Regions from separate parts of the Paenibacillus crassostreae genome, predicted to be linked through region 3. Evidence: a T-box and tRNA genes for the amino acid it is inferred to sense, from the RefSeq annotation. Region 3 holds a T-box; the other regions hold tRNA genes.
What was found. A T-box is a leader RNA that pairs with one kind of tRNA and senses whether it is charged. The one in region 3 lies ahead of argS (arginine--tRNA ligase), so its partner is inferred to be a tRNA-Arg.
Positions count from the first base shown of each region.

Region 1: it has a tRNA-Arg gene. The T-box ahead of argS (arginine--tRNA ligase) is inferred to sense a tRNA for this amino acid. The anticodon was not compared.
Region 2: it has a tRNA-Arg gene. The T-box ahead of argS (arginine--tRNA ligase) is inferred to sense a tRNA for this amino acid. The anticodon was not compared.

Region 1 covers NZ_CP017770.1:1,392,705-1,403,429, forward strand. The annotation lists gene LPB68_RS06700 (hypothetical protein) at 1-75, opposite strand, end outside; tRNA gene LPB68_RS06705 (tRNA-Arg) at 282-355, shown strand; gene LPB68_RS06710 (sporulation protein Cse60) at 783-971, opposite strand; gene LPB68_RS06715 (GreA/GreB family elongation factor) at 1,038-1,487, opposite strand; gene LPB68_RS06720 (GMC family oxidoreductase) at 1,750-3,363, shown strand; tRNA gene LPB68_RS06725 (tRNA-Arg) at 3,420-3,493, opposite strand; gene LPB68_RS23660 (hypothetical protein) at 3,701-3,832, opposite strand; gene asnB (asparagine synthase (glutamine-hydrolyzing)) at 4,144-5,988, shown strand; gene LPB68_RS06735 (XTP/dITP diphosphatase) at 6,093-6,716, opposite strand; gene rph (ribonuclease PH) at 6,718-7,476, opposite strand; gene LPB68_RS06745 (GerMN domain-containing protein) at 7,570-8,637, opposite strand; gene LPB68_RS06750 (phosphatidylglycerophosphatase A family protein) at 8,776-9,354, shown strand; gene LPB68_RS06755 (MBL fold metallo-hydrolase) at 9,446-10,435, opposite strand.
Region 2 covers NZ_CP017770.1:2,387,924-2,398,648, reverse strand. The annotation lists gene LPB68_RS11105 (PdaC/SigV domain-containing protein) at 1-1,001, shown strand, start outside; gene clpP (ATP-dependent Clp endopeptidase proteolytic subunit ClpP) at 1,198-1,788, opposite strand; tRNA gene LPB68_RS11095 (tRNA-Arg) at 1,973-2,047, opposite strand; gene LPB68_RS11090 (sugar-binding transcriptional regulator) at 2,342-3,400, shown strand; gene gap (type I glyceraldehyde-3-phosphate dehydrogenase) at 3,542-4,552, shown strand; gene LPB68_RS11080 (phosphoglycerate kinase) at 4,683-5,864, shown strand; gene tpiA (triose-phosphate isomerase) at 5,919-6,671, shown strand; gene gpmI (2,3-bisphosphoglycerate-independent phosphoglycerate mutase) at 6,673-8,217, shown strand; gene eno (phosphopyruvate hydratase) at 8,257-9,543, shown strand; gene secG (preprotein translocase subunit SecG) at 9,727-9,957, shown strand; gene rnr (ribonuclease R) at 10,301-10,725, shown strand, end outside.
Region 3 covers NZ_CP017770.1:4,374,748-4,385,472, forward strand. The annotation lists gene LPB68_RS20290 (acrylyl-CoA reductase family protein) at 1-588, shown strand, start outside; gene LPB68_RS20295 (copper amine oxidase N-terminal domain-containing protein) at 1,000-1,947, shown strand; gene LPB68_RS20300 (CobW family GTP-binding protein) at 2,018-2,998, shown strand; T-box leader at 3,021-3,284, shown strand; gene argS (arginine--tRNA ligase) at 3,369-5,096, shown strand; gene LPB68_RS20310 (hypothetical protein) at 5,230-5,697, shown strand; gene LPB68_RS20315 (ABC transporter ATP-binding protein) at 5,834-7,918, opposite strand; gene LPB68_RS20320 (ABC transporter ATP-binding protein) at 7,919-9,676, opposite strand; gene LPB68_RS20325 (HesB/YadR/YfhF family protein) at 10,174-10,470, shown strand; gene LPB68_RS20330 (ABC transporter ATP-binding protein) at 10,607-10,725, shown strand, end outside.

The sequences.
Region 1 (10,725 bases), 1.6 Mb from region 3:
TTCAGCATAACGTTCACTTTCCAGCATATTCGTTAACTGTATCTGATAATAGTCCAATGTTTTTGGAAAAAGCACAAGATTATCTTTACTAGAGGGAATATTATTAATAATTGCTCCTCCTCTCTTTAAATTTCTCCATTAATTGTAGATTATATCACAGCCCGTTCAAAATCAAAAAAAGGTACTCTTTAAGTGATTTCGTATTACAAATCTACATTATCAAAATTAAAACTTGATATACAATTATAAACGTGATATATTATTTAATGTTGAATTTTCTTGTCTCAGTAGCTCAGCTGGATAGAGCAACGCCCTTCTAAGGCGTCGGTCGGGGGTTCGAATCCCTCCTGGGACATAATTAAAGGCTCTCCTACGGGAGAGCCTTTTGTGTTCCTGAGGGTGAGAACCCCATTTATGTAAAGCTATAAATAAAAGCTGCTTTTCATTTGGAGACAAATGGAAAGTAGCTTTTATAAGAATCAATTTCATAATTTCAATAGATTTGGGTAATTATGAAATTGATTCAGATTAAAATTCAGTTCACCAAATTACCGATATAATCCCACAAAAGGGAAGAAAACGTATACACAAGCAGAAACGGCAAAACCGTCCTTTTCAAGGGCGAAATCCGTATCTGCGGAAATATAAGAATTAGAGTGTCAAGAATCAATTTCATAATTACGCAACCCGATTTAGCTGCATCGGCGATTATGAAATTGATTCAAGTGAAACTTATGCTTTCTTATATTTTTAAAAATTAGTAACTTATTATTATGTCTACATTATTCTAATGTTTTATAAACGATAAGTATTGTACTTCTTTGACGCTCCGTTTTAGTCACTGAACTCTTAATGACGGATCCATAACGAATGGTTATTACTTGCTCTTCTTTCAAGCCTGCTAAAAATTGATTTGCCTTATTCTCAGCATATGAATTATCTGAATCAACAAACTCTTTGACCTGTATCATAGGATACCCTCCTTCATAAAAGTAACTATCCCTAATATACACCAAACTATAATCTAATACAGCATGCTATTTATCAATATCGCCACAATTCATATATTTAATCCCTTGTATTCTTACTCCGATATGACCCGAAGGAACTTTAAATTCATACGATTCGTTTATTCTAGTCATTAATAATTGTAAACCCATCGGTGATAAGAATGAAATCCAATTCTTACTTGGATCTGCTCGATGTGGAAACACAATGGTATACATCTCCTCGAAACCATCATCCGTATATTGCAGAGTTACCTGACTGCCAATAAGCACCATAGAATTAAAAGAATCTTCATTATTTTCAGAAATAATCTTTTCAACTAAATCTGTATATATAATAAGGACTTCATCTACCCTCTTCTTTTCTTTAGCATCTTCTGGAATATATTGCATCAAGAAAAATTTCTTTTCCTCATCAAAAAAAACAAGTTGATTGATCAACTGAGTATTTGAGATTTTAGTAATCAAACTATGGTTCATAAAACATTTCACCTCCTAATTGACAATTCTTCCTGTCCATTTCAATATGCGGTATTTTCATTAGATATCCCTCCATAAAAATATAGACCTCGTCTAGGAGGTCTATATCGTATCTTATCAAATATTCACTATTTTTCCAATTGGAAAAATAAACAGCTTAATCGCTTCTAGTTATACCATTTTGAAATCTCACTTTACTTTGGAACCTATTACATAACACTGTAATATCCTACAATAGCCTATTTAAAGGGAGAGATTGTTTTTGGAGATTACGAAGTTAACTTTTGATTACATTGTTATCGGCACAGGTCCTGGGGGTGCTGTTATAGCCAAGATCCTCTCTGATGATAAGAAAACGTCCGTACTTGTTTTGGAGGCGGGAGAGAATAACGATAAAGATGAACCCATTATGGATTCTACATTTGCTCCTGAACTAGAAGAACGCTTTTTCCCAAATTACTTTTGGCAAGGCGAAGGTGTTCCGCAGAGCGAATTGGATGATCGGGCTTTTGAATGGACGACTGGACGTCTATCAGGAGGGGGGTCTTCCATTAATGGAGAGCAGTATGTACGACCTACATCAGCAGTATTCAAGGAATGGGAGAAGTTACTTGGTCCAATATGGTCACCCCGCAGAGCAATTTCCAGGTTCAAACAGTTAGAAAAGTATAATGGAGAAACTAATAACGCCGGAGTACATGGTTTTCATGGTCGGATTGATATCAGGCAAGCACCATCAACCCCAACATCTATGGCGACAAAATTAACTACCGCAATTGCGCAAGCTACTGGGTTCCCAGAGATTAATGATTATAATGATCCTAAATCCCCCTTGGGTCCCTTTACACGTTGGCAACTGTATCAAAAGCCAAATGGTCGAAGAGAAAGCTCATCAACCGCATTTTTCTCATCCGACATTATGACAAGTGCGGGTCGAGGAGTTCGTGGTCGAAAACTAAGAGTATTGTTTAACTCAACGGCTCTGAAGATCCTTTTTTCCGCTAAACGTGCTATTGGAGTCGAGTTCTTAAAAGAAGGTAAGCGTATCAAAGCTTATGCACGTCAAAAGGTTATTATTTCTTCTGGAATTAATAGCACTCAGCTTCTAATGCTATCCGGAATCGGACCAACAAAGTTATTAAAGTCATCGGGAATACCTGTAATCTTTAGTAATCCGAATGTCGGAATCAACTTAAAGAATCATACTCTTAACTCCGCAATATTTACTACCAACAGGAATGATAATGCTCTACCACATAACGATCCAAATGCCCTTTATACTGGTGGAGCCTTCTTGCCAGATCCAAGTGGTTTAGACCCTACGCGTCGAGCGGTTCAATTAATCGGTATCGGTTCTGATACGCTGTTAACTATAGCAATTCTATTCTTGAGACCCAAGAGTCGTGGAACCATTAAAATTCAAAATAATGACCCTCTGAAAATTGTATTGGCTGACGAAGGATTCCTTGCTAATCCATCAGATATGGATTCAGTTAAAAATATTTATAAAATCTATATTCAGAATATAGCATCTGAACTGGCAAGAATAGATTCTTCATATCAGTTGGTTTCACCAACTCTTGATATTATAAATGATGATCAAAAGCTCGAGGAATTTATTATTCAGAATTTCGAACATAATCACCATCAACAAGGCTCTCTTCGGATGGCCCCGTTAAACAAAGGTGGAGTCGTCGATCGGACGGGGAAGGTACATGGTGTGAATAATTTAATAGTAGCTGATGCTTCCATCATTCCTTATACAGTAGATGGGAATACCTCTGCTGCTGCGTTCCTTATTGGTTATACTATTGCTAAGCAATTACGTAATGGCCAATCACGTCGTCGACCCATCAAAGAATTAGATGAAGAATAATAGGATTCTCACCCCCGGGAACACAAAAAGCTCTCCGAAAGGAGAGCTTTTAATTATGTCCCAGGAGGGATTCGAACCCCCGACCGACGCCTTAGAAGGGCGTTGCTCTATCCAGCTGAGCTACTGAGACATGATATATTATATGCAACATTACGGCGACCTCATTCACAATCTAGATGATTAAACTTCTGTGAATAAGCAAACTTTCTAAACTTTGAAATACACTTATAAATGATATCCCAATTAAAAAGGGTGCGTTATTTATTATAGCGCACCTAAAAAAATAATCAATAGTTAAATTTTTATTTTTATTTTGACAATAAAATAAGTGGAATGATTACAAATTACCACGACGCCAGTTTATTTTATCTTCATTGTGATGAACACGATTCTTAGCTATTACTTCTTCGGCAAATTCTTGATTGTGAACATATTTATTTCCTTTGTTCTTCTTATATTTATCAGCCATCAGTATCACCTCCTATCGTTATTATGGTTTTACTGATGACTGGATATGAGTAATATTATTTGGATAATGCATCTTCTTGACCGTTACATAATATTTGTATTTCATCACGACAATATCCCACTTTTTCTGACTCTTTACTGTTCGTGTTCTCCTATTGTTTTGCATTAGGGACAGACATTTTATGCTGTCCTTCGGCATATATCTGTATGACTGTAAAGATCGTTGGACCTAATGTACCCAGCTTACGATCCATCACTTTGATGAATAGAAAGTTCAATTATCGTTAGTCAACAAAGAAAGGATGAACCGTCATGTGCGGAATAACCGGATTTATTCAATGGAACGGTGATTTGACACAAGATTCACAATTGCTCATGCGAATGACAGATAGTTTAGCTCAACGAGGTCCAGATGCATATGGAACGTGGATTTCAAACCCTTGTGCCTTTGGACATAGGCGTCTTAGTGTCATCGACCCAGAGAATGGTGCTCAGCCAATGATTATACATCGAGATGATGCCGTATACTCCGTTGTATATAATGGAGAGCTATACAATGCGGCTGAGCTTACGAACGAACTCCGCAAGCGAGGTCATCAATTCAAGACTCGTTGTGATACGGAAGTATTATTAGTTTCCTATATGGAATGGGGTCCCGATTGCGTGGATCGTTTCAATGGTATCTTTGCTTTTGTCATTTGGGATAGTATACAACAACAAGTCTTTTTTGCACGCGATCGTCTAGGCGTGAAGCCTCTGTTCTATAGTCATATCGATGAGACTCTTATATTTGGTTCGGAACCCAAAGCACTACTTCAACATCCTAAAATGGAAGCTGTTATTGGACCTGAAGGTTTAGCTGAATTATTTATCATCGGTCCTGCGCGTACCCCAGGCCATGGTGTGTATCGGAATATGCATGAACTTCGTCCCGGGCATGCGATGATATATTCTCGTAATGGACTTCGCTCTTACGCCTATTGGAAGCTTGACAGTCATGCCCATGAAGATGACGAACAAACTACCGCACATAAATTAAAGGAAATCCTGCAGGATACATTAGAACGCCAATTAATTTCAGACGTGCCCGTTTGCGCCCTTTTATCGGGTGGGTTGGATTCCAGTGCATTGTCTGCATTAGCTGTAGATTACTATAGTCGCACAGGGCAAGGACAAGTTCACACATATTCCGTTGATTATGTTGATAATGATAAGAACTTTAAATCTCACTCTTACCAACCAGGCTCTGATGCACCTTGGATCAAACGAATGGTTGATGAACTTGAAACTAACCATCATTATATTGAAATAGACACTCCCGAATTAGTGGGTGCGTTAGAAGCTTCCACAAGGACACGCGATTTACCGGGTATGGCAGATGTGGATTCCTCACTTTATTTGTTCTGTCAGGAGATCAAAAAAGATGCAACTGTAGCCATTTCTGGTGAGGCTGCTGATGAAATATTCGGTGGTTATCCTTGGTTCCATCGTGATGAACTAATAAACTCAGGTACATTCCCATGGGCCGTAGCTCCAGAAATGCGAGCGAATCTATTGTCCCCTGAAATTCGAAATTGGATTTCACCACTGGAATATCTAGGCGATAAATATTCAGAAGCAGTTAATGAAGTGCCTACACTAGCAGGAGAGACTGGTAAACATGCACAGATGCGAATCATGTCATATCTCAATATCACGCGCTTCATGCCTACATTACTGGATCGAAAAGACCGCATGAGTATGGGCGTCGGCCTAGAAGTACGTGTTCCTTATTGTGACCACCGATTAGTTGAATATGTATGGAATATTCCATGGGACATTAAGATGACAGGTAATCGTGAGAAAGGAATACTCCGTAAGTCCCTTGAGGGAGTACTTCCTAATGATGTACTATACCGTAAAAAAAGTCCCTATCCTAAAACACATAATCCAAATTTTCTTTCAGCAGTAAAACAACAAATACTCACCATCTTAGATGATCCGACTTCACCACTGTTACCTCTAATTGATGCCGTTAAAATTAGAGAATTAGCCTCATCATCTGATGCCTCTTCTAACCTACCTTGGTTTGGACAATTAATGTCTGGGCCGCAACTATTCGCTTATTTAGCACAAATCGATTATTGGCTTCGCACTTACCATGTATCGATACGCTAATGTGAAACTTAACCCTTCTTATATTTAATAAAAAGAAGGCTACCCTCGAGGGAGCCTTCTTCTGTTCTTAAATACATCAATATATAATCATCATATGATAAATCTCATTCATGTAATCGAGACATTAACTCGCGCAATGCGATCCCACGGTGACTGATTGATTGTTTCTCCTCAAGCGATAATTCAGCCATGGTCTTATCAAACTGTGAAACATAAAAGAGGGGATCATAACCGAATCCTCCATTACCCGCTACATCTGAAGTTATCCAGCCATCTACAGCACCAGATGTTTCTATATACTCACCTATCGAGGGGTTATACAGCACCAATGAACAGATAAAGCTCGCTGTACTTAATAAAGTTTGGTCCGTGTCCTCACCCTGTTTCAATTGTTCCAGTTGTTGCAACAGCTTTTGATTGTTCTCCTGATCCGTTGCATTCTCACCCGCATAACGAGCAGAATATACTCCAGGTTGTCCATCTAATGCTTCTACACATAAACCTGAATCATCAGCAAGTACTGGTAGGCCTAGCGCATCTCCAACCGTTTTGGCTTTTTTTAGAGCATTTTCTGCAAATGTATGACCATCTTCAATCACTTCTGGAAGTTCTTCATAATCGAACATACTCTTCACTTGTTTACCTATCAATGCAAAGGCATGTTCAAACTCTTTAACTTTACCCTTGTTTTTCGTTGCAACAATCACGATATCTTGGTCTAACTTCATCCTAGACACCTTTTCTTGAGCTACTAGATCCAATTAATTGTGAAATAGGGCCCAAAATGTCTTTTTGACGAGTAATAATTTCTTTGATTCCTTGTTCACCAAGCTGAAGCATTTCGTCTAACTCTTGACGTGAGAATGGGCTCTCTTCACCCGTTCCTTGTAATTCCACAAACTGTCCATTTCCCGTCATGACTAAGTTCATATCTACTTTTGCTTTGGAGTCTTCTTCATAATTCAGATCCAATAGTGTCTGACCACCCACAACACCTACGCTAACAGAAGCTAAGTAATCCGTTATTGGGAATACGGGTAGTTTATGTTGCTCAGATATCTTATTAACAGCTATGCAGAGTGCAACAAATGCACCTGTAATAGATGTTGTCCGCGTTCCTCCGTCGGCCTGAATTACATCACAATCCAATGTGATCGTACGCTCGCCTAGGGCCTGTAAGTTCACTACAGATCGGAGTGCTCTACCGATGAGACGTTGAATTTCCATCGTTCTCCCCGTTAATTTACCGCGATTAGCCTCACGCTGATTTCTTGAATGTGTAGCTCTTGGCAACATGGAATATTCTGCTGTTACCCAACCCTTACCTTGTCCTTTTAGAAATGGCGGAACCTTCTCATCCACCGTTGCAGTACAGAGTACTTTAGTATCACCCATTTCTATGTAGAGTGATCCTTCCGCATATTTATTAACATTTGTAGTTAAATTCATGATTCGAATTTGATCGTTATTTCGTTCATCGTGTCTCAATATTATCTTCCTCCTACATCATTAGCTTCCATTTGTGCAAACCTTATATTATCAAAATACTGGAATAAAAGCATCTTTTGTAGAAGGGGACGATTATATAGGAATTTCATTTATATACTGTGATCTCGATACAGGCTCACCATAATTTTTATTATCGTATCCAATTACATTAGTATCTCCATTCAATTGTATAATAACTTTTTTATCCCCAACATTCTCTGTAACCGTTAATACAATGGCCTGAAGAAACTCAGATGGAACTTTCTCCCCCTTAATGAACATATCATCTTTAAGAGCAACTGTTATCGTTCCGCTACTCTCACTCTTTACAGATTGTAAAGATGTTTCTGTCGTCATCACTTGTGTTAATCCTACTTTTGCTTGTGGACCACGGATAAGCTCATTAATCGCTGAATGAAGTGGGTCCTGACCAGTCTCTACCAACCGCGTGACAGGCACATAATATTGTATTCCTGTTGGCGACGTTGATGAGAAATATACTGTGACCGAGCTGGACCGCGTATAAGTTGCCCCTTCGCCTTTTTCCAGATTAATACCCATACTACGACTAAGTGGTTTATCCAAAGGTGTACGATTAATAGGCATTTCTGTGATCTTCTTACCCTCCACCCAGAATTGAACTTGCTTGATATTATCATGACTAGTTAATGTCCAGGTTACAGCCTCTAGTATTTTTCGTTCATTTGAGGCATCATATGCAGTAAAAGATTCATTAAATTCTACTACAGCAAGTTTCTGTTCCTTATCAACAGATATCATTTTAACTTCTGTACCCTCGGGTAATACTCCTGTGAATCCTTGGGGAAGATATGCAGCGTATGGCCCATTCTTAACCATTGCCTCAAGAGATTGACGAAGGGGTAAATTATCTTTATTATCCATAGGAGGAAGTCCTAAAGATACTGGGGCCAGCAGACCATGTTGTTCTGTCAAAAAAACCAGAGATGTTGGTGATAATTGTTCACTCTTTGCTTGTGGAAGACTATCATTTATTGACTGAAGCATGTCAGCTTCAACCTGTGCAGGTGGTGGATCAATTTCCATCGATTGACTACTGAAACCACTGCACCCAGCCACAATCATAGGTACAACTAATAATCCAGCAGCGGTGATGCTTCGAATTTTAATTTTTCTCAACATAAGTGATTTGCCTCCCTAACCAATTTATACAGTTTGTACTAGTATGTATACGAGCCCTTTTCAAAAAAATAACTACTTTTTATGTAATAGGGCATCGATCGGAAGGGATATTCTATTACAAAGGATGATGTGAAAGTTATGACCAACGAAAAAGGTTTATACCATCTAAATAGTAAATTCGTATCAGAGACAACTCATGAGTTGCTTCATAAAAGAGGCGTGACTATTCCCGAAATTGCCGAACTCGTCTTGTTCCTGCAACAGAAATATTATCCTGCTCTAACTATGGACGAGTGCATTCATAATGTTGAAATGGTTCTTAGTAAGCGTGAAGTTCAAAATGCTGTCATCACCGGAATTCAATTGGATATGCTAGCTGAAGAAGGTAAACTTATTTCTCCTTTACTGGAGATGATGGTCAATGATGAAGGACTTTTTGGTGTAGATGAAATATTGGCGTTCTCGATCGTTAATGTTTATGGAAGTATTGGATTTACCAACTATGGTTATGTAGATAAATTAAAACCTGGTGTATTGGAAAGACTTAATGATAAAACAGACGGACAAGTTCATACATTTCTGGATGACATCGTAGGTGCAGTTGCTGCTGCTGCCAGTAGTCGGATTGCCCATCGTAAACAAGCTGAGCGTGAGCTTCATGCTGCCGATCAAGGAATAGAGCTTGATCCTTTGAATGATGGCAAGTCTCCAGAATAATTTATTGTAATCGAATTCTTATCCTAACAATAATAACCCACCTAAATCATGTGTTCATGTGATTTAGGTGGGTTATATTAATTATTTCGATTTATTCCTCATAAGTATACTTAATCCTGTAATCTAGAGAAGACAAAATAATCCGCGCATGACCACGTCGCACTAACTCTTGCAGATGTGCAAGTACTTCACACATTGCAAACCGCATTTGATGAATAGAAAGCCTGTTTCCAAATAGTGATTCACAAATTTCATAGCCAGTTTGTGGAGAAGGATGTAGAAGCTTCTCAATTCGTTCCAACCGTTCTTCATGATGGTTAAGCAGCTCATCTAAACGTTCGTGATAGTTGATGAATACATCTCTATGTCCAGGAAAAGCTTGATTTACCTTATAAGTATTCAGATGGTGTAAACTATTCATGAAAGTAAATAACGGATCAGGATCACTACCCGGAATTAGACTGATATTGGGTGATATCCTTGGTAGAACAGCATCTCCACACATCATAAGTCCAAGTTCTTGTTGGAATAAAGAAAGATGTCCTGGAGCATGCCCACCACTTTCAATAGCCAGCCACGATAAACTACCCATAGTAAGGAAACTTCCGTCTGCGACTGTTGTGATATCAGGAATTGGTGTAACTTGAGGCAAAAATCCAAACAAATGCTGCTCGATCTGGACTGACAATGCTTCTGGCAATCCATGCTGCCCCAACCACTTCATTAATTGATTATTTATGTTGGAGTGGGTTCCCCACATGTACTGAGATTCATCAAAGGCTCTCTGCGACATATACACATGACAATCCGCTTGAGACTGAAACCATCCGGCTAATCCGAAGTGATCTGGATGATGATGAGTCACAAAAATCTCGTTCACATCATGAAATCCGAAATCTAAGTGCTTCAATACTTTTGTCCACTCTTCTTCTGTCGTGCGATTTCGTGGTCCTGGATCGATTATGGAGATACCAGCAGAGCTAGGCAATACATAACTATTTACCCATCGAAGTGGATAGGCCATGGATATTTTCACTTGAATGATTCCGTGATCCCACACATGAATCTCCGGTATGTTCATGAATTGTACGACCTACTTTCTTCCATCTTCACTGTTCATTAGATTCCTTCTGTTCTAATCTATATTACTATAAAAGTACCATCACCAGCTTATTCTGATTACTACAGTTTTATCTACTATTGACATTATTCAAAAATAAATATATGATTTCATTGTTCATTCAACAAATTATGCCATTAACTATTCATACCCGTAAAGGGGAGTAGCTACACAGTAAAGTCGTCAATACGAGATTATTCTCCGGCTTTATTGGCAATTGTTATCATAACAATTGTTAGCGAGACCTTTAC
Region 2 (10,725 bases), 2.0 Mb from region 3:
CAGTTGTTGCGGCAGGAAATACGAAGAATATTGCGGTGGTACCCTCGGTTATTTTGAAATGGAAAGGAACTACTCTCACCCAGAAGGGACTAATCAGTAATGGGAATACACTTATTCCTGTAACCCTATTGCGGGATCAACTTGGACTTTCCTTGAATTATAATCCAGGTACGAGAACGTATAGTCTTGGAAGTGGTTATAGACAGTTGAATATGGATGTCTCGGAGTACGGAGTGAATACTAATGTAAATAACTTCTATTTGAATGAATATGAAGTGAAAAATATCGGAGGAAAGTTATATATTCCATTTAAATTAATGAGTGACTACTTGGGGTACGAAGGTGTATGGAATTCTGAACTTAAGTCGCTAAGTATTACTCCTAGATTACAGAATGACCTTGAGATCACAACAAAAGTGTTGGAATCGAATACGAAGGATGCATTATTCATTGTACGTTATCCTCAGATTAGTGGACTAGCAGATGCAAAGGTTGAGAAAATAATCAATTCTAAGCTGGAGAAACTTAAGGATGATTTCGTAGATGCCTCGAAAGAGCAAGCTACTAAGAGGGACAGCTCTATTGAACACACCTATCAATTCTTTCAGAATTACGTCGTTTCATATAATGAGAATGACGTGCTAAGTATAGTTATAGATCAGTATGGATATACGGGTGGGGCACACGGAGGTACACTTCGTATCGGAATGAACTTCTCCTTAGTTGACGGTGAGTTGTTATCGCTTGCTGATCAGTTGAAAGAGAAGAATGCCGATTATGCAACGGAGCTAGATAAGCATGTTGTGAAGGGACTCACAGAGATCAACGGTTATGTTGAGGATTATAAGGGAGTAACGTCTGAATCCAATTATTATTTGAAATCAGAAGGCATAGCCCTATTCTTCCAACAGTATGAATATACGCCTTATGCTGCAGGTATTCCTACGTTCGTGGTTCCATATCAACAAATCCTTCCAAAAGGTACAAGCATGTTTAAATAAATCGATAGTAAGAGAAATATATCTAACATAAGAAACGGCTGTATCGTCCTTAATGAAGGACGACACAGCCGTTTCTACTTGAAATATAAGAAAGTATAAGTTTTACGCTATACTTTATGTCTTATATTTCTCGCTTAAACACTTACCGTCCTTATAAGGACGCCTAAGGCGTTTATGCTTGATTGTAGGGTTAATCTTAAAGAGCTATTGGCTTCTCAATAACCTTGTCAATAAGGCCATATGTTGCAGCTTCCGCAGCACTCATGAAGTAATCACGATCTGTATCCTTCTCAATGCGTTCAATCGGCTGTCCACTACGTTCAGCTAAAATACGATTTAACTTATCACGCAATTTGAGAATACGACGAGCACGAATCTCGATATCCGATGCTTGACCTTGTGCACCACCTAGAGGTTGGTGAATCATAATCTCACTATTGGGCAATGCATATCGTTTACCAACGGCTCCTGCAGTCAATAAGAATGCACCCATAGAAGCGGCCATCCCTACACAAATTGTGGATACATCCGGTTTAATGTATTGCATCGTATCGTAAATCGCCATTCCGGCTGTAATGGATCCACCAGGGCTGTTTACATATAAGGAGATATCTTTCTCCGGGTCCTCAGCTGCAAGAAATAGCATTTGTGCAATAATGGAATTGGCAACCATGTCATTAACCTCAGAACCTAAGAAAATGATGCGATCTTTCAGTAGTCTGGAATAGATGTCATATGCGCGTTCACCGCGGTTACTTTGTTCAACGACCATAGGAACAAAACCCATGTGGAAAGCCTCCCTTTATAGAAACTAGATTAGTTGTTCATTGTAAATACGATTGCCGTATTTACCACTTCATAAACATTTTAAAACATAAAGTCAGGGAAAGTCAAACTATTGGTAAAAAAAAGAGCCATGATTGGCTTTTGTCTTGGTTGGTTAATGATATAAAGTGATAACGCTATGATTATGGTGCGCCCGCGAGGAATTGAACCTCGATCTCAGGCTTCGGAGGCCTACGTCATATCCATTTGACCACGGGCGCATAATGCAATAGCAAAAATGATTATATGATATATCAGCTAGAATAGCAAGGATCGCGGATTTTAATTTTATCCTGATGAATGATCACAAAATGGTATCTAGCTCAAATAATATCGTATGCAAGGCTTAGTGTGGCAAGGATCATAGTCCTGTTATGTATAAGAAAAGAAAGCGAGGAGAAATATACTAATGAATACTTGCAACAGAAGCAAATATTGGTTAGAATAGTGGTGGGACTTAAAAAGTTAACCCGGGACATTTTAGGGCCATGTAGAAAGTAGCAGGGGTGGAAAGCATGCGGAATTTATTAGAAATACAAAAGCAGCTTCTGCCTGATCTCATGGAAACACTCAAGACAAGGTATAGTATTCTTCAACGGATCATGTCATTTGATATGATCGGACGTAGAACACTGGCCGCGTCGCTCCATATGACGGAACGCGTGTTGCGGTCTGAGACGGATTTATTGAAATCACAAGGACTTATTGAGATTGAAAGCATGGGAATGAGGATTAGTGATTCGGGTAAGAAATTGCTGGAGTCATTGGAGCCTATCGCTAAAGATCTATTTGGACTCACTGATTTAGAAGATAAAATTCGACTAGCATATGGACTACGCAAGGTAGTGATTGTGCCTGGTGATTCTGAGTCATCATCGTTCTCTAAACGAGAACTAGGGCGTGCAGGAGCGAAGGCACTGTTAAGCGTCATGGGCAATGAAGATATAATCGCTGTCACAGGAGGATCTACACTTGCTGCGGTTGCTGAGCAACTATCTCAACCAGTATCGGCACATGTTAAACGAACTTGGTTCGTACCAGCCCGCGGCGGCTTAGGAGAAAGCGTGGAGTTCCAAGCGAACACCGTTGCTTCTACAATGGCTAAGAGTGTAGGAGCCCAATATCGATTATTACACTTGCCGGATTTACTCAGCGAAGATGCTTATCAATCGCTTGTCCAAGATATTAACATTCAGGAAATTGTTCATATTATCAGACAATCACGGATCATTGTGCACGGTATTGGTGATGCCATGGTGATGACACGTCGTAGAAAGCTAGATTCAACTACGGTTGAAGCCATTAGAGCAGACGGTGCTGTTGCGGAGTCGTTTGGATATTATTTCAATGATGAAGGTGCTATGGTGCATAAGATGATGATTCTAGGCCTTCGGCTCGAGGATATCATGAACACTGAAATTGTTATTGGGATTGCAGGCGGTAAGAGCAAAGCTAGAGCAATACACGCCGTTCTCAGGTTCGGACAGGAAGATATACTCGTTACTGACGAGGCAGCTGCCCTGGAAATTGAGAGAGAGATGGATGAACAGACTCAAACGGATACCCTAAAGTGATATGAAGTATCGCTAACATCGTAAGGATAAACTCTTTGAAAATAGCCGTTTCTGCTTGTGAAACACATATTATCTGATGTCTTGACAGGTGTAACAGCCTTTCTTGAATAAATAAAACGAAATTTGGGAGGAACTATTCTAATGACAGTAAAAGTTGGTATTAATGGATTTGGACGTATTGGTCGCCTTGCATTCCGCCGTATTCAAGCTGTGGAAGGTATTGAAGTAGTTGCTATTAATGACTTGACAGACGCTAAAATGTTAGCTCATCTATTAAAATATGATACAACACAAGGCCGTTTCGACGGTGACGTTGAAGTTCATGACGGATTCTTCAAAGTAAATGGTAAGGAAGTAAAAGTTCTAGCTAACCGTAACCCTGAAGAATTGCCTTGGGGAGATCTTGGTGTAGAAATCGTTCTTGAATGTACTGGATTCTTCACAACTAAAGAAGCAGCTGAGAAACATCTAAAAGGTGGCGCTAAAAAAGTCGTTATCTCTGCTCCAGCTACTGGTGACATGAAGACGATCGTTTACAACGTTAACCATGAAATTCTTGATGGTTCTGAAACTGTAATTTCTGGTGCTTCTTGTACAACTAACTGCCTTGCACCAATGGCAAAAACTTTACAAGATAAATTCGGAATTATTGAAGGTTTGATGACTACAATTCATGCTTACACTGGCGACCAAAACACTTTGGATGCTCCACATTCTAAAGGTGATTTCCGTCGTGCTCGTGCAGCAGCTGAGAACATCATCCCTAACACTACCGGTGCTGCTAAAGCAATCGGCCTAGTTATTCCTGAACTTAAAGGTAAATTGGATGGTGCCGCTCAACGTGTTCCAGTTGCAACTGGATCATTGACTGAATTGGTAACTGTTCTTGAGAAGAACGTAACTGTTGAAGAAATTAACGCAGCTATGAAAGCAGCTTCTGATGTTGATTCTTATGGATACACAGAAGACGAAATCGTATCTTCTGATATCAAAGGTATTACATTCGGATCATTGTTTGACGCTACTCAAACAAAAGTATTGACTGTTGGCGACAAGCAATTGGTTAAGACTGTAGCTTGGTATGACAATGAAATGTCTTACACTGCACAATTGGTTCGTACTTTGGAACACTTCGCTAAATTGGCTAAGTAATATTGGCTAAAGCTTGAGAACATTTAAAGAGCGGAAACGGATTTTAATGTTTCCGCTCTTTCTGAAATATATGAAAAGTTATTCCTTGGATTCCAAACTATAAAATATGTGGGTGTGGGGGAACGTGGAGATGAATAAGAAAAGTGTACGTGATGTGGAAGTAGATGGGTTAAAGGTGTTCGTTCGTGTTGATTTCAATGTGCCGCTCGAAGATGGTAAAATTACCGACGATACACGTATTCGTGAAACATTGCCAACCATTAAATATTTGGTGGAACGTGGAGCAAAAGTGATCTTAGCAAGTCATATGGGTCGTCCCAATGGACAAGTGGTTGAATCCATGCGTTTGACGCCTGCTGCTGAACGTCTTTCTGAATTGCTTGATAAGAAGGTAGTTAAGGCTAACGAATCTGTTGGTGAAGCTGTTAAATCCCAAATTGCTGCAATGGCTAATGGTGACGTATTGTTGCTTGAAAACGTACGGTTCTATCCTGGAGAAGAGAAGAATGATGCTGAACTTGCGAAACAATTTGCTGAACTTGCGGATCTATTCGTGAATGATGCTTTTGGTGCTGCTCACCGTGCTCATGCTTCCACAGAAGGTATTGCACATCATTTACCAGCAGTATCAGGTCTTTTGATGGAAAAAGAACTATCTGTGCTTGGTAAAGCATTCTCCACACCTGAACGTCCTTTTACTGCAATCATTGGGGGATCTAAGGTTAAAGATAAGATTGATGTTATTAATAACTTGCTTAATCTTGCGGATAACGTGCTTATCGGAGGCGGACTTGCGTACACATTCTTTAAAGCACAAGGACATGAAATTGGTCTATCCTTATGCGATAATGACAAGCTTGATACAGCACTGGAATTCATTGAGAAAGCTAAGAAACTCGGTAAGAATTTCTTGCTTCCAGTAGATATCGTTATAGCAGATGACTTCAGTGCGGATGCTAACGTTGACATCGTAGATGTGGATTCAATTCCTGCTGGTTGGGAAGGCGTGGACATTGGTCCTAAGACGCGTGCTATCTATGCTGATGTTATCAAAAACTCAAAATTGGTTGTATGGAATGGACCAATGGGAGTGTTCGAAATGGAACCTTTCGCAAATGGTACGCGTGAAGTAGCACAAGCATGTGCGGATACTGAAGCTTACACAATCATCGGTGGTGGTGATTCTGCAGCTGCAGCTGAGAAATTCCAATTAGCAGATCAAATGAATCATATTTCTACAGGCGGTGGAGCTTCTCTTGAATTCATGGAAGGCAAGAAACTTCCTGGTGTAGAAGCATTGAACGATAAATAATTCCCTTTATTCGATTAAGGATAGGCATGTGGGGATAATAAGGAGTGAATTGCATTGAGAACACCGATTATCGCGGGTAACTGGAAAATGTTTAAAACAGTTCCAGAAGCAAAAGCATTTATTGAAGAAATCAAAGGTAAAGCAGAAGTGGCAGGTGTGGAGAGCGTAATTTGTGCTCCTTTCACTAATCTTCCAGCATTAATGGAAGCTGTTAAAGGTACTTCTATTAAAATCGGAGCGCAGAACCTGCATTTCGAAGACGACGGAGCTTACACTGGTGAAATTAGTGGTGTAATGTTGAAAGATTTAGGCGTGCACTATGTCATTATTGGACATTCAGAGCGTCGTGCTTATTTCGCTGAGTCTGATGAAATTGTTAACAAAAAGGTGTTTGCAGCTTTCAAGCATGGTATTACTCCGATCGTATGTGTTGGTGAGAAGTTGGAAGAACGTGAAGCTGACCAGACAAAAGCGGTATGTAAAGTTCAAACTGAAGGCGCATTGAAAGGCTTAACCGCTGAACAAGCAGCACAAGTTGTTATTGCTTATGAGCCGATCTGGGCGATTGGAACTGGGAAATCTTCCACAGCTCAAGATGCTAATGAAGTCATTTCTTATATCCGTGAGCTTGTAAAAGGTTTGTATGGTGAAAATGTTGCCAATGCTGTTCGTATTCAATATGGCGGTAGCGTGAAGCCTGAGAACGTCGTTGAGTATATGGGACAAAGTGATATCGATGGCGCATTAGTTGGTGGCGCAAGTCTACAACCTACTTCATACGTGCAACTTGTTGAGGGGGCGAAGTAATATGTCAGCACCAAGACCGGTAGCCTTAATTATTATGGATGGTTTCGGATTGCGCAATACTACTGAAGGTAATGCTGTAGCGCAAGCTAAGAAACCGAACTATGACCGTTTGATGAACCAATATCCGAACTCCACGCTTATTGCATGTGGCGAAGCTGTTGGATTACCTGAAGGGCAAATGGGTAACTCTGAGGTTGGTCATCTTAATATTGGTGCAGGGCGTATTGTCTATCAGAACCTGACGCGCATTTCGAAATCCATTCGTGATGGTGATTTCTTCGAGAATGCTACATTGGTTGATGCGGTTCGTAGTGCGAAGAACAATAATAAGAAATTGCATTTGTATGGCCTACTGTCAGATGGAGGCGTACATAGTCACATTGAACATATATTTGCGATGTTGGATCTGGCAAAGAAAGAAGGATTAGATGAAGTCTACATCCATGCTTTCCTAGATGGTCGTGATGTTGCTCCGGACTCAGGCAGACAGTTCATTGAGCAATTGAACGCTAAGATCAAAGAGGTTGGTGTCGGTACCATTGCAACGGTACAAGGACGCTACTATGCTATGGACCGTGATAAACGTTGGGAACGTGTTGAGAAATCATATCGTGCTATCGTTTATGGTGAAGGACCTAAGTATACAGACGCTCTTCAAGCGGTAATCGAATCTTATGAGAAGTCAGTCTTTGATGAATTCGTAGAACCAACGGTTATTGTGGATGAGCAAGGACAGCCATTGTCTACACTGAATAGTGGAGATTCTGTCGTGTTCTTAAACTTCCGTCCTGATCGCGCGATCCAATTGTCGCAAGTATTCACGAATAAAGACTTCCGCGGTTTCGAACGTGGACCGAAATTCCCTGAACAACTACATTTTGTATGTATGACAATGTTTAGTGAAACGGTAGAAGGTTATGTTGCTTATGAACCGAAGAACCTAGATAATACACTTGGGGAAGTATTGGTACAGAACAATAAGAAACAACTTCGTATTGCTGAAACAGAGAAATATCCGCATGTCACTTTCTTTTTCAGTGGCGGACGTGATGTGGAACTGCCAGGTGAGACGCGTATCCTCATCAATTCACCAAAAGTCGCTACGTATGATTTACAACCAGAGATGAGCGCTTATGAAGTGGCTGATGCTTGTGTGAAAGAGATTGAAGCAGAGAATCACGATGCTATTATTCTAAATTTCGCTAATCCGGACATGGTAGGACACTCAGGTATGCTTGAGCCAACCATCAAAGCCGTTGAAGTGACTGATGAATGTATGGGCAGAGTTGTAGATGCTGTCATTGCAAAAGGCGGGGTAGCGATCATTATTGCTGATCACGGTAACGCTGATATGGTATTTGATGAGGCTGGACGTCCATTTACTGCACATACTACGAATCCTGTTCCGTTTATCTTAACAGCATCCGATGTGGTATTGCGTGATGGAGGTATCCTGGCTGATGTTGCACCTACGATCTTAGATCTAATGCAATTACCGCAACCTGCAGAGATGACTGGTCAATCCATGATTGCAAGTCGTAAGTAGTACAAAAAAATACAGTTACAATAAAAGGAGAAAAAACACATGACTATTATTTCAGACGTGTATGCTCGCGAAGTCCTAGACTCTCGTGGTAACCCAACAGTTGAGGTTGAAGTTTACTTAGAATCCGGTGCTCTTGGCCGTGCGATCGTTCCATCTGGTGCATCTACTGGTGCCCATGAAGCCGTTGAGCTTCGTGATGGTGACAAATCTCGTTACCTTGGTAAAGGTGTATTGCAAGCTGTAAAGAACGTGAACGAAATTATTTCCCCTGAAGTGATTGGTATGGATGCATTAGATCAATTGGGAATCGATAAATTGATGATCGCTCTTGATGGAACTCATAACAAAGGTAAATTGGGCGCAAATGCAATTCTAGCTGTGTCTATGGCAGTAGCTCGTGCAGCTGCTGAAGCTTTGGATATCCCATTGTATGTATACCTTGGTGGATTCAATGCGAAACAATTGCCAGTACCAATGATGAACATCATCAATGGTGGTGAGCATGCTGACAACAACATCGATGTTCAAGAGTTCATGGTTCTTCCTGTTGGAGCTCCTTCATTCAAAGAAGCCCTTCGTACAGGTGCTGAAATTTTCCACAACCTTAAAGCCGTTCTTCAAGCAAAAGGTTTGAGTACAGCTGTAGGTGACGAAGGTGGTTTCGCGCCGAACCTTGGTTCGAATGAAGAAGCAATCACTACAATCATCGAAGCTATCGAAAAAGCTGGTTACAAACCAGGCGTTGACGTATTCCTAGGTATGGATGTTGCTTCTACTGAGTTCTACAAAGACGGTAAATACACACTTGCTGGCGAAGGTAAATCTTACACTTCCGCTGAGTATGTTGACCTTCTTGCTTCATGGGTTGATAAATACCCTATCATTACAATCGAAGACGGTATGTCCGAAGATGACTGGGATGGTTGGAAATTGCTTACTGAAAAATTAGGCGACAAAATCCAACTTGTTGGAGATGACTTGTTCGTAACGAACACTGATCGCCTTGGCAAAGGGATTGAAGAAGGTATTGGTAACTCTATCTTGATCAAAGTTAACCAAATCGGTACATTGACTGAAACATTTGATGCTATCGAAATGGCAAAACGCGCTGGTTACACAGCTGTTATCTCTCACCGTTCTGGTGAATCAGAAGATAGCACCATTGCTGACATCGCTGTTGCAACTAATGCTGGTCAAATTAAGACGGGTGCTCCTTCTCGTACAGACCGTATTGCTAAATACAATCAATTACTTCGTATCGAAGATCAATTGGGTGAATTGGCTCAATACAGCGGTATGAAATCTTTCTACAACTTGAAGAAATAATTAATGATAGATAAAGAGCCAGTTCTGATGTTCGTACATCAGAACTGGCTCTTTCTAGTGAGTATGACAACAATCTTGTCAAATATAGGTTGAATGTGATACAATAAGAATGCTGTTTTCTGTATATTGATAAATGAAATTAACTTGGAATAGAATGTTTAACACGTTTAGGAGGTGGAATGAATGGAAATCTTTTTACAAGTGTTGTTAGCAGTTTTCTCCATTGGTCTGATCGCGGTGGTTCTTTTACAAAAGGGGAAGAGCGCAGGTCTTTCCGGTGCCATCTCCGGCGGAGCAGAACATCTCTTTGGTAAATCGAAAGCACGTGGCATGGACTTGGTTCTTCAGCGTGTAACCGTTGCAATGGCAGCAGGATTCTTTATTGTAGCAATCGCTGTAGCTGTCGTTATGTAATTAATTTTGAACTTTCAGAAACCTTCGCTCTTACATACTCTATGTGGAGAGAAGGTTTTTTTTTGTTAAAATATAAGAAAATATAAGTTTCACTTGAATCAATTTCATAATCGCTGATGCAGCTAAATCGGGTGCCGTCTTTGAAAAAGGACAGCATTGCCGTTTCTACTTGATATCTTTCTTAGTGATAATAAAAATCAAGGGATTAAAGGGATGTTTGCGATTGAAATCGTGTATACTAGGGTATGAGTATAGTGATGAAATAAATACCAACTAAATTATATAAAGCGAAAGATACATAGAACTTGCAGTTCATTAGTGCAAGTCATCTGAGGTGATAATCATGATAACAGAAGAAGAAATATTAAATTTTATGCGGGAGACTGCATATAAACCAATGACTTATCAAGAATTAGAACAACATTTCCGTATTGATAAGGCGCAAGATTTCAAGGAATTTGTAAAGGAATTGAATCTCCTTGAACAAGATGGGAAAGTAATTCTTACGCGTACGAATCGTTATGGCGTACCGGAACGAATGGATCTTATACGTGGTCGTTTACAGGCACACGCTAAGGGATTTGCCTTCCTAATTCCTGATGACCGGGAGCATCCCGATGTATACATTAATGCGAATGATCTTAAAGGTGCTATGAATGGTGATATCGTTCTAGTCCGAGTGACGTCTAAGAGTGCAGCCGGTGGTAAGCTTGAAGGAGAAGTTGTTCGTATTGTGAAGCGCGCTGTTACACAAGTCGTAGGCGTGTT
Region 3 (10,725 bases):
TCCGTGGATCGACTCATCCTGAATGGACTAAGTCCTGATAAAGGACCTGTTCTTGTAACAGGAGCAACGGGTGGCGTAGGTAGTGTAGCTGTATGTATTTTGGCACAACTTGGATTTGACGTAGTGGCTAGTACAGGGAAGCTTGCAACACAAAGTGAATGGCTCCATCAATTAGGTGCGACATCAGTAGTTAGTCGAGATGAAGTGCTAGTACCAGCTAAGGGAGTTCTTGCGAAAGAGCGTTGGGCGGGTGTGGTTGATCCTGTAGGCGGACCTCAACTTACGGAACTACTTAAGTCAGTTCAATATGGTGGCGGTGTTGCATTATCCGGTCTAGCGGGTGGTTCGAAATTTGACAATACGGTTTATCCATTTATATTACGAGGTGTACAATTACTAGGAATTGATTCTGTATATTGTCCGATGAAACATAGACAAGCTGTTTGGAGTAAACTAGCTGAAGCTTGGAAACCACATAAATTATTACAGGCTGGTATAACGGAAATTTCATTACATGAATTATCTAGTGTTCTAGAATTAATATTGCAGGGTGATGCTGTTGGGCGCACTGTGGTAAAATTAAGATAGTATATAGATTATCATGGTTCATATCGATGTGAAAATAACAGGGTGTAGAAGGCTGGGTACAGCATCTGCACTCTGTTTTTATTATCTTTTTGACAGAAGGTTATTCATAGTTTTGTTATACAGAATCAATTTCATAATTACGCAAAATGCTATAAATGTAGCTATATATAGACGGAATGAAACATTCCGATCAATATATAATCCACATTCAAGCTGGATATGCGATTATGAAATTGATTCCCATGAATGGTTACTTTATAACATGAAACTATGAATGAAAAATAAACTATCCATAAATTTGGAACATTTTGAGTCTATTTAACGTTTAAGTGGTAATAAGCAAATAAGGAATATGATGAGTTAGAACCCGATGTTAGTTATGGGGGAATATTTGGAAGAGGAGAGAACCACGTGAAAAAACTACTAACCGCACTTTCAATTGTCAGCATATTAAGCGTTACTTCGATTGCAAGTGCCGCTGAACCAATCCAAATTTATGTGAATAACGATAAAATTCAGACTAATGTGGCTCCTATTATTAAACAAGGTAGAGTACTGGTTCCTATTCGAGTTGTATCCGAGGCATTAGGTGCAAAAGTAGCTTGGGATCAAAAGGCTAACACAGTAACGATACGCAAATGGGCTGAAAGTCTCATCCTTACAGTGGGTAAGAATATCGCATCTATTGATGGTAAACCTGATTATTCCGGTGAAATTTCAATAGATGTTTCGGTGCATTTAGAGAATAATCGTCTATATGTACCATTACGCTTTCTATCAGAGCATTATGGGTATGGTATTGATTGGGATAGTCAATCGGTTACGATTAAGTCACCCTTAAGTGATAAAGAACGAAAAACTCTATATGAAGGTACGTTGCAACAATCACGAGAGTTAGCGATGGATCTAATTGATTTATCTATTGTGCATTACGAACAAAGTCCGTTAGATGTTACTTTTGATGAGGAAGACCATAGCAGTACCTTTTTATTTCCAGAGGGAGAGTCTCTTCGTTTCTATGTCTTGAAAGGGGATACGGTCTTATTATACGAATTCAAAGATGATTTCCCGATTGTAACTTGGCAAGCGCATATTCAAAAAGGGGATATGCTACAAAACTTTCTTGATTATAAAGTGTTCGACAAGAAGGGAACGGCAGCCACAATAAATAAAAAAATGTTATATTATAATTTTGGTTACTCGGGTGATAGTAGTACAGAAATAAGTCGTAGTATCGATGTAGATAAAAAATTTACACTACTAGGTTTTGAGCACCGTGTTGGTGGCGAAGTGACCAATAAAGAAGGGAATATTTCATTGGAATTGCCCAATGAAACTCGTAAAGAAGTCATGAAATGAAGTTGCAGTGATGGCTTTCATATAGTAAACTCGGCTAACAGAGATAGTACGAGTTGGAGGAGAAGCAACGATGAATCTGAATACATTAAGTGAGCGTGTTACACCTATTTATATATTATCTGGATTCCTAGGCAGTGGGAAAACAACATTATTACAACGTATGGTGACTTATTGGCAAGAACAGGGGTTAAGACCAGCAGTGATAATGAATGAGATTGGTGACGTTAATTTAGAAGGTGCACTGATCGAAGAGACGGTCCCTATGACCGAAATGCTTAGTGGATGTATCTGCTGTACTATTCGAGGTGATTTGAGCTTAGAGATATCTAATCTGATTCAGAAAGAATCACCTGATGTCATCGTTATAGAAGCCACAGGGATCGCTAATCCAATGGAAATATTGGATGGTGTAACGGAAGCTGCTCTATATATGAGAATTGATCTGAAGAGTGTCATTACCGTCGTTGACGCAAGACATTTATTGGAGTTATATGAACATCAACAAGGTAAGACATATCGTTTGATGCAAGAACAGATCCGATGTGCATCTTACCTTATTCTTAATAAGGTTGACCGTGTAAGTGAAGAAGAGCAAGCGAAGGTAAAAGAAATCTTATCTCGTTGGAACGAGTATGCACCTATCATTCCTTCTGTTCGTTGTGATGTGGATTGGGTTCCTTTATTCGGATCCGATGTGCATCATCTTGAACACATCATGAATCGTGAGCATGAACATGAAGAATCACATGATCATGCACATCATTCGCATGATCATGTGATGGTGTATACTCATTATTTCAAAGGTCCCATCGATAGCCAGAGATTTGAGGAATTGGTCAATCAACTACCTCGGGAAGTATATCGTGCCAAAGGTGTCATGACGTTTAGTGATACGACCAGTCGTTTTTTGTTCCAATATGCATTTCGTGAAGCAGACTTTTTGAAGATTAATCCTCAAGGTGTTGTTCCTGATGTTGTTGTCTTTATTGGGGAACATTTCTCTCAAGCTGCGCTGAAGAATGCTCTAGATGAGCTTGAAAAAATAGGTTAATTGTGTGTATACTATTGTATATTAAACGTCTTTGAGCGGGAGAGTAATGAGAGTGACTGATAAAGTAGCGAGCCGGGATAGGTGAAAGCCGGTATATTGGACTCTGATGAAGCGCACCCAGGAGATGGCTATTCCAACGTCATAATGAATCCTTGTTATGATCAGTAGATTAGTCCGATTGATCTTCGTTATAGATCATTAAGCGGAATTACTTATGAGAGGTTACACCTCTGTATAAGAATTCAACTAGAGTGGTACCACGGGAATGTAAGCTCTCGTCTCTTATTCATAGAGATGAGGGCTTTTTTTGATGAAATAAAAGGTCAGGATTGTTAATAATATAAATCGTAAAATTGGAGGATGATTCATTATGTTAAAGAAATGGGCTACAGAAGTGATAGAGCCACATGTTTCCTTGTCATTAGAAGAGGTTGAGGAGATGTTAGAAACACCACCTACAGCAGCTATGGGGGATATGGCATTCCCATGTTATCGTTTAGCTAAGCAGTATAAACAATCGCCTCAGCAAATTGCTTTACAGTTAGCAGATGTTATCCAAGTGGATGGAATCAAGGTTGAAGCAGCTGGACCGTATGTTAATTTGTTTTTTGATCGCGATGTTTATGCAGGCAAGATGATGGAAACTTTGAGAGAAAATAATGATGCTAAGATCAATATAGGCCAAGGGAAAAAAGTCATTATTGATATGTCATCTCCTAATATCGCGAAGCCCTTCGGGATAGGTCATCTTCGTTCAACGATGATTGGAGCAGCATTGTACAAAATGTATCAAACGGCAGGTTATGAACCTATCAGCGTTAATCATCTAGGAGATTGGGGAACGCAATTCGGTAAACAAATTACAGCGTATAAACGTTGGGGAAATGATGCAGCCTTAAAGGAGAATCCAATTCAGGAGTCTTTACGGTTATATGTAAAGTTTCATGAAGAAGCAGAAGAAGATCAAAGTTTGGATCCAGAAGCTAGAAATTGGTTCCGTCTATTGGAATCTGGAGATCACGAAGCGAATCGCTTGTGGAATTACTTTGTGGAAGTGAGTATGCAGGAGTTCAATAGAATGTATGAAAGATTAAATATTACATTTGATTATGTACTTGGAGAAAGCTTTTATAATGATAAGATGGGTGCGGTTGTTCAAGAACTGAAGGATATGGAATTGCTAGAAGAGAGCGAAGGGGCACTTGTGGTTCGCTTGGAAGAAAAAGGAATGCCACCTTGCTTAATTATGAAATCGGACGGAACGACAATATACCCTACCCGTGATTTGGCGACAGCCTTCTATCGTCATCAAGTGATGAAAGCTGATCAAATCCTATACGTTGTTGGGGGTGAGCAACAGCTTCATTTTCAGCAAGTATTTGCAGTCTTGAACAAAATGGGAGCCGATTGGGTAAAGGATTGCCAACATGTAAGTTTTGGATTAATGAAATTTGAAGGTAAGAAGATGTCTACCCGTCGTGGTAAGATTGTATATCTTGAAGATGTGTTAGATGAAGCTGTATCCAGAGCATTAAAGGTCATAGAAGAAAAAAATCCAGCATTGCCGGATAAATTGTCAGTGGCACAAGCTGTAGGGATAGGTGCTATTATCTTTGGTGATCTCAAGAATAATCGGACGAATGAAGTGGATTTCTCGTTGGAAGATGCTTTGAATTTCGATGGTGAGACAGGTCCTTACTTACAATATACGTATACTAGAACGCAAAGTATTCTTTCGAAGAGTGAGTTGTTCGAGCTAGATCAGATGGGGAAGGATAAGGATAAGGATAAGGTGGAATCTCAAACATTACAGCATAACTATTCAGAATCATTAGGTGAATCGGGATGGGCGCTTCTTAAACTTCTTATTACTTTTCCTGATCATTTGAAACGTGGGATACAGAATAATGAACCTTCTGTATTGGCAAGATATGTATTAGATGTAGCGCAGGCTTTCAATCATTTCTACAACCAAGAACGCGTAATAAGTGAGGATGTAGATCTAAGAAGAATTCGTGTGTTATTAACGGAATTAACTGGAGAATCGTTGCAGAGAACAATGAATATTCTCGGACTTCATACCCCTACTCGAATGTGAAAAAGGAATATAATAAATGAATTAAAGAATCTCATATTGCTTGATTCTTTAATTTCCTTTAACATAAGGAGTACTAAGTAGATCAGCTAGCATTGGGTGTGAATGAGTTGATCGTGATTGGAGCGGATGAACGGTGACATATAGACTGCTCGATAGTGATCATTCAAGAGATGTTTTCGCCTATTTTGGGCTTGCTGTATACTCTTCTCAAGCTTTGGAGCAGCAGCTAGTTAATTTATTGATGCTCATGAAGTTATCGGAGGGGAAAATCCCATCTGAAGAAGATTTTACTGAACTTTATCAACGGAAGTTAAGTAGTTCGTTAGGTCAATTAGTACAGGAAATACAGCATCATTTTCCATTCTCAGAAGAAGAAACCATTCAATTGAAAAAATTATGGAAGCAACGGAATTATATTGTGCACGATTATTTCAAAGAACGAATTCAAGAAACCTTCAGCCCGGGGGGGCGTTCACGTATGATTCGTGAGCTGAAGAGTTTTACTGAACAATCACAGAAGTTGGAGAAGAAACTTCAAGGATATTCAAAGGAATTATATCGTACACTTGGTCTGGATACGGATTCAGGTGGTAAAGTCTAGGTGTAAGTTGCCTGGGCTTTATTCAAATTTTCTATTCCATTTAAATAAAATAACCCGAATGAAGAGCACCTTTAACAAGGTGTCTTTCTTTCGGGTTACAGTTTATATTATAGTGAAGCATTTACTAAATGTTGCATTACACTCCAGACACAGTTTGAATAGTTGGTTGAATGGTACCTTCTATAATTGGCTCTCCTGCAACAGGTTCTGGTAAGACATTACCTTGTTGCAATTGATACAATTGATAGTAACGACCACCAAGTTCTAAGAGTTCATCATGGCTACCTCGCTCAACAATCTCTCCACGATGCAACACAAGTATCTGATCGGCAGTACGGATGGTTGACAATCGGTGTGCGATTATAAATGTCGTACGACCTTTCTTCAGAACTTCTAGCGCTGATTGAATCAGGCTTTCGGTCTCCGTATCAATATTCGCAGTAGCCTCATCGAGAATAAGGATCGCTGGATCGAATGCCAATGCACGTGCGAAGGAGATTAGTTGACGTTGGCCTGCAGATAGAGTACTTCCTTTCTCAACAACAGGTTCGTCAAATCCTTTGGGTAGGTGGGCAAGGATACGTTCTGCCCCTACATCACACAAGGCCTTCTCAATTTGCTCACGAGTTATACGTTCATCCCCTAAACTAACATTCGAAGACACGGTCCCTGTGAAAAGATAAGGATCCTGCAATACAATCCCCATATGATGACGAAGCCATTGTTTAGGAATCCCCGTTACTTCTTGCCCATCTATGGTTATGCTTCCTTTCTGTGGATCATAGAAACGGAATAACAGATTGATGATGGAACTTTTGCCCGATCCTGTATGACCTACCAGTGCGACCGTCTGACCTTGTTTAGCTTCAAAAGAGATATTCTTAAGTACATAATCTTTTTTATATGCAAAGGATACATCTTTAAATTCGACATTACCTTTGTAACGCGGCATACTTCCATCGGTCACATCTTCTCCTGGCTCATCCATGAGAGTGAAGACTCTACCTGCAGATACCATGGAAGAATCAAGTGCTGCTAGCTGGTTCACCATTCCTGTAATCGGTTGGAATAACCGACCGAGGACATCGACGAAAGCATAGAGAACACCAAGTGATACAGCGTTAGCACCATTCAATGAACCATATCCGAAATAGGCTAACAGAACCGCGAAGGAAAAGCTACGTAATACATTGACTAAATTATGTGTTGTCCATGCATTCAGGTTAAGCATTTTGTTCTGATACTTCATGTAATCTTGATTAAGAGCTTCGAATTCATCCTTCGTTTGTTTTTGACGACGAAATACCCGGATAATCGACATACCTTGAATAGATTCATTAATGATAGCGTTGATTTCACTAAGTCGAGAGCGAATGATGGTATTATATTTCGTTGCGAATTTTCGATATAGAATGATCCATACGATCAATATTGGAATCACGAATAGGCAGACTAACCCAAGTCGAACATCCAGTATAAACAGGGCGACGTAAACACCCGCAATATAGACCACTCCTGAACTGAAATTAGATAGAACGGCTACGAATAGATCTTTAACCGCTTCAGTATCATTGGTAATTCTAGAAACGACTTTCCCAGCTGGTAAGTTATCGAAGAAATGAACGGGTAGCCGTTGAATATGAGCATACACATCGGTTCGCAATTTCTGAATAACTCTGTTAGCAGATGACTGCAACCAGTATGTCTTCCCAAATTCAGTGAATATCGTCACAACTAATAGGATAAGGTATAGTCCTACGAGCTTCATAATCCCCGGTATTTCTGGTTTGTAAAAGGAAAATAGTTGTTCAGCTGTCAAGGCTGTGACCGGATAAGTGGACACTAGAGAGCCGTTTGTAATAGTCATTTGACCATCCACAACCTCACGCTTACCTTCAGCTACTTCAACGGCTTGATCGATGAAATAGAAAGTTGTGCCTTTCTGAAGAATCCGAACTTCTTGGCCCTTATTCTCGTTCTCGGCGAAACGATCACCACGTTTATAGGAATGTCCATTATAGAGTACAGCATTTTCTGATGTGGATGAATCCGTTTCAAAGAATGGTTGTTCTATGCCGAGCATATGGTCATCAATCATGGCTTTCGCAATAAATGGTCCTGCGAGTTCTGCAGCAACACCTATACATAATGTAATGATAGCAGCTATGAAGGTGACTTTAGCCGTAAGGGCATATTGGAATAATCTTTTTCCTACATTCAATTAAGACACCTCCTCAGTGGTTAGATTGTTCTCCACTTGTTGACGTTCATATTGTTCACGATACCATCCACCGAGAGCTACCAATTCTTCGTGCGTACCTTCTTCGATAATATCGCCTTCTTCAAGTACGACAATCCAGTCGGCATGCTCTACAGCAGACAAGCGGTGAGTAGATATCATTGTTGTCTTACCCGCTCGTTTGAGTCGGATATTCTCTATAATGCGTGCTTCTGTTCTAGCATCAACAGCAGAAAGAGCATCATCTAAGATAAGAATCTCTGGATTGCCAATAAACGCTCTTGCTAGAGCAACTCGTTGCTTCTGACCACCGGATAGAGCAACACCTTTCTCGCCTACGAGTGTATCAAGACCATCTGAGAGTGTTACAAGGTCATTCTCGAAGGCAGCCGTGGAGATGGCTTCCATAATCAAATCGTCACTTGCGTCCTTCAGTCCATATTGAATGTTCTGACGTACCGATTTGGAGAATAGTATCTGTTCTTGTGGTACATAACCGATCCAGCTGTGAAGCTCATCTTTGGCAATCTGTTCAATCGAAATTCCAGAGATAAGAATTTCTCCACTTCCTGCAGGATATTCGTGAAGGAGTTGTTTAAGTAAAGTGGATTTACCACTACCTGTACGTCCGACAATTCCAAGGGTTTGCCCTTTTTGCAGAGTGAGCTGGATATTCTTAAGATTATCAACAGTAGATGTTGGATAACGGAATGTAACATCCTTTATTTCAATTCGCTGAGGAACACCTACAGACGTAGGATCAGCAACATCTTCGACATCAGGCACAACGGTCAGAATCTCATCTACACGATCCAGAGAGGCACTACCGCGTTGCATAATATTAATTAATTCCCCTATGGCGAACATAGGCCAGATCATCATCCCAAGGTACATATTAAAGGACACGAGATCTCCAAGGGTGATCTGATTCTTGAACACAAGGTAAATACCATAGGCAAGACCAATCACATAACTTAATCCAACACATAAACGAATGGTAGGTTCAAAGAAAGCATCAACTTTAGCAACGCTCATATTTTTGCGGTATACATCATCGGTAATGTCTTGAAAACGTTGTTGATCTGATCTTTCTTGAACATAAGCACGTATGACACGTACACCAGCCACGGATTCAAGCACTTGGTCATTCATATCACCAAAGGCATCCTGTGCTAAGGAATAACGTTCGTGAACGATTTTCCCATAAATCTTCATCGCCAGTGCGATAAAGGGCAGGGGGATAATCGCTGCTAAGGTTAACTGCCAGCTGATGAGAAATCCCATGGCAAATAGGATAGTAAGTAAGAATATTGTTGAATCTGTCATGACTAATATTCCAAAACCAGCTGTTGCAGCAACAGAGCGAAGATCGTTTGTCGCTCTGGCCATCAAATCGCCTGTACGATTTCTTTCAAAGAACGGAGGTGTCATTCCTAATAAATGATTCATATACCGTGAACGGAGAATTCGTTCAACAAGGTTCGCACCCCCGAATAGTCTGTGCATCCATATGTAGGTGATCAAATAAATAACAATCAGAATGCCAATGATAGATACGATATAGCCAATAAGCGAAGGAGCCGTGATCGAGCCAGTAACGATATCATCAATTGCATTTCCAAGTAAACGTGGAGGTAGCAATTCGCCGATCCCACATACAATCAACATGATTAAACCAATTACATAGCGCTTTTTCTCTTGACTGAAAAACCAACCTAATTTTTTTAAAACAGAAAACAAAACAAACACATCCTCTCAAGATAAACCTACTGATGAATTCAAAACCTAAGATAAGAGCACAAAAAAAGGCAGAGCATCCGTGAACGGACGATATGCCTTTGATATCTTAACTTATCATGCGTACGGTTGATTTGAGCAACCGCCGCTAACATAGGATATTCAATTCAGAAATTCTAAGAAGTTCTTACAGCTTCGTTAGAATGAATCCATCAGTAGGGTTGCTCCAATATTCAATTGTAGTTTATTATGCACACTTTGATTCAAAGGTCTAAACATATAGTTGATCATTGTACTCACCCTTTCTTCGTAAATTTTTGTGGATCTCTTACTGCCAAAATCTTACCATCATGTCTTCAAAATTGTCAATTTTTATTTTAATAAGACTGTATGTTCGTGTTTTGAATGAAGTAAACATGGTGGTCTATGTATTTTTGATGCGGCTTCAGGTATGATATATAGACATAGATGGAGACTAATTGCTGAAGGAGTTGTGGTTCATGAATATTGTAATGAGTACCGACGCAGCTCGTTGGTATAAGAGAGAACTAAATTTAGATCAGGGCGATTGCGTACGTTTTTTTCCACGTTATAGTTCCGGAGGAGGGTTACATCCTGGATTCTCTTTAGGGATATCGGATGAGAAGCCTACCCATAGTACCTTATTTCAAGACGTAGAAGGAATTCACTTTTATTTAGAAGAACAGGACGTATGGTATCTTGAAGGGTATGATCTAGTCGTGAAATATAACGAGTCAGAAGACGATATTGATTATGTTTATGAAGAAGTCAAATAATTGGTTTTCGTAAATGGGTAATAGCGATTATGTTGTTATAAACAAAGCTCCTTTTCGATAAGGAAAGGAGTTTTTAGTTGTGCATAAATGGGACGTGTTAAGATCCGTTATCATTTTGAAGGGGGAGCTGTAAAAGTTGAAGCCATGGAAAGCTTATTTCGTATTTATTAAACCATATATGAAATTAATTATTATTACGCTGATTATTGGGATGATAAAGTTCAGTATTCCATTAACTTTACCAATGATCATGAA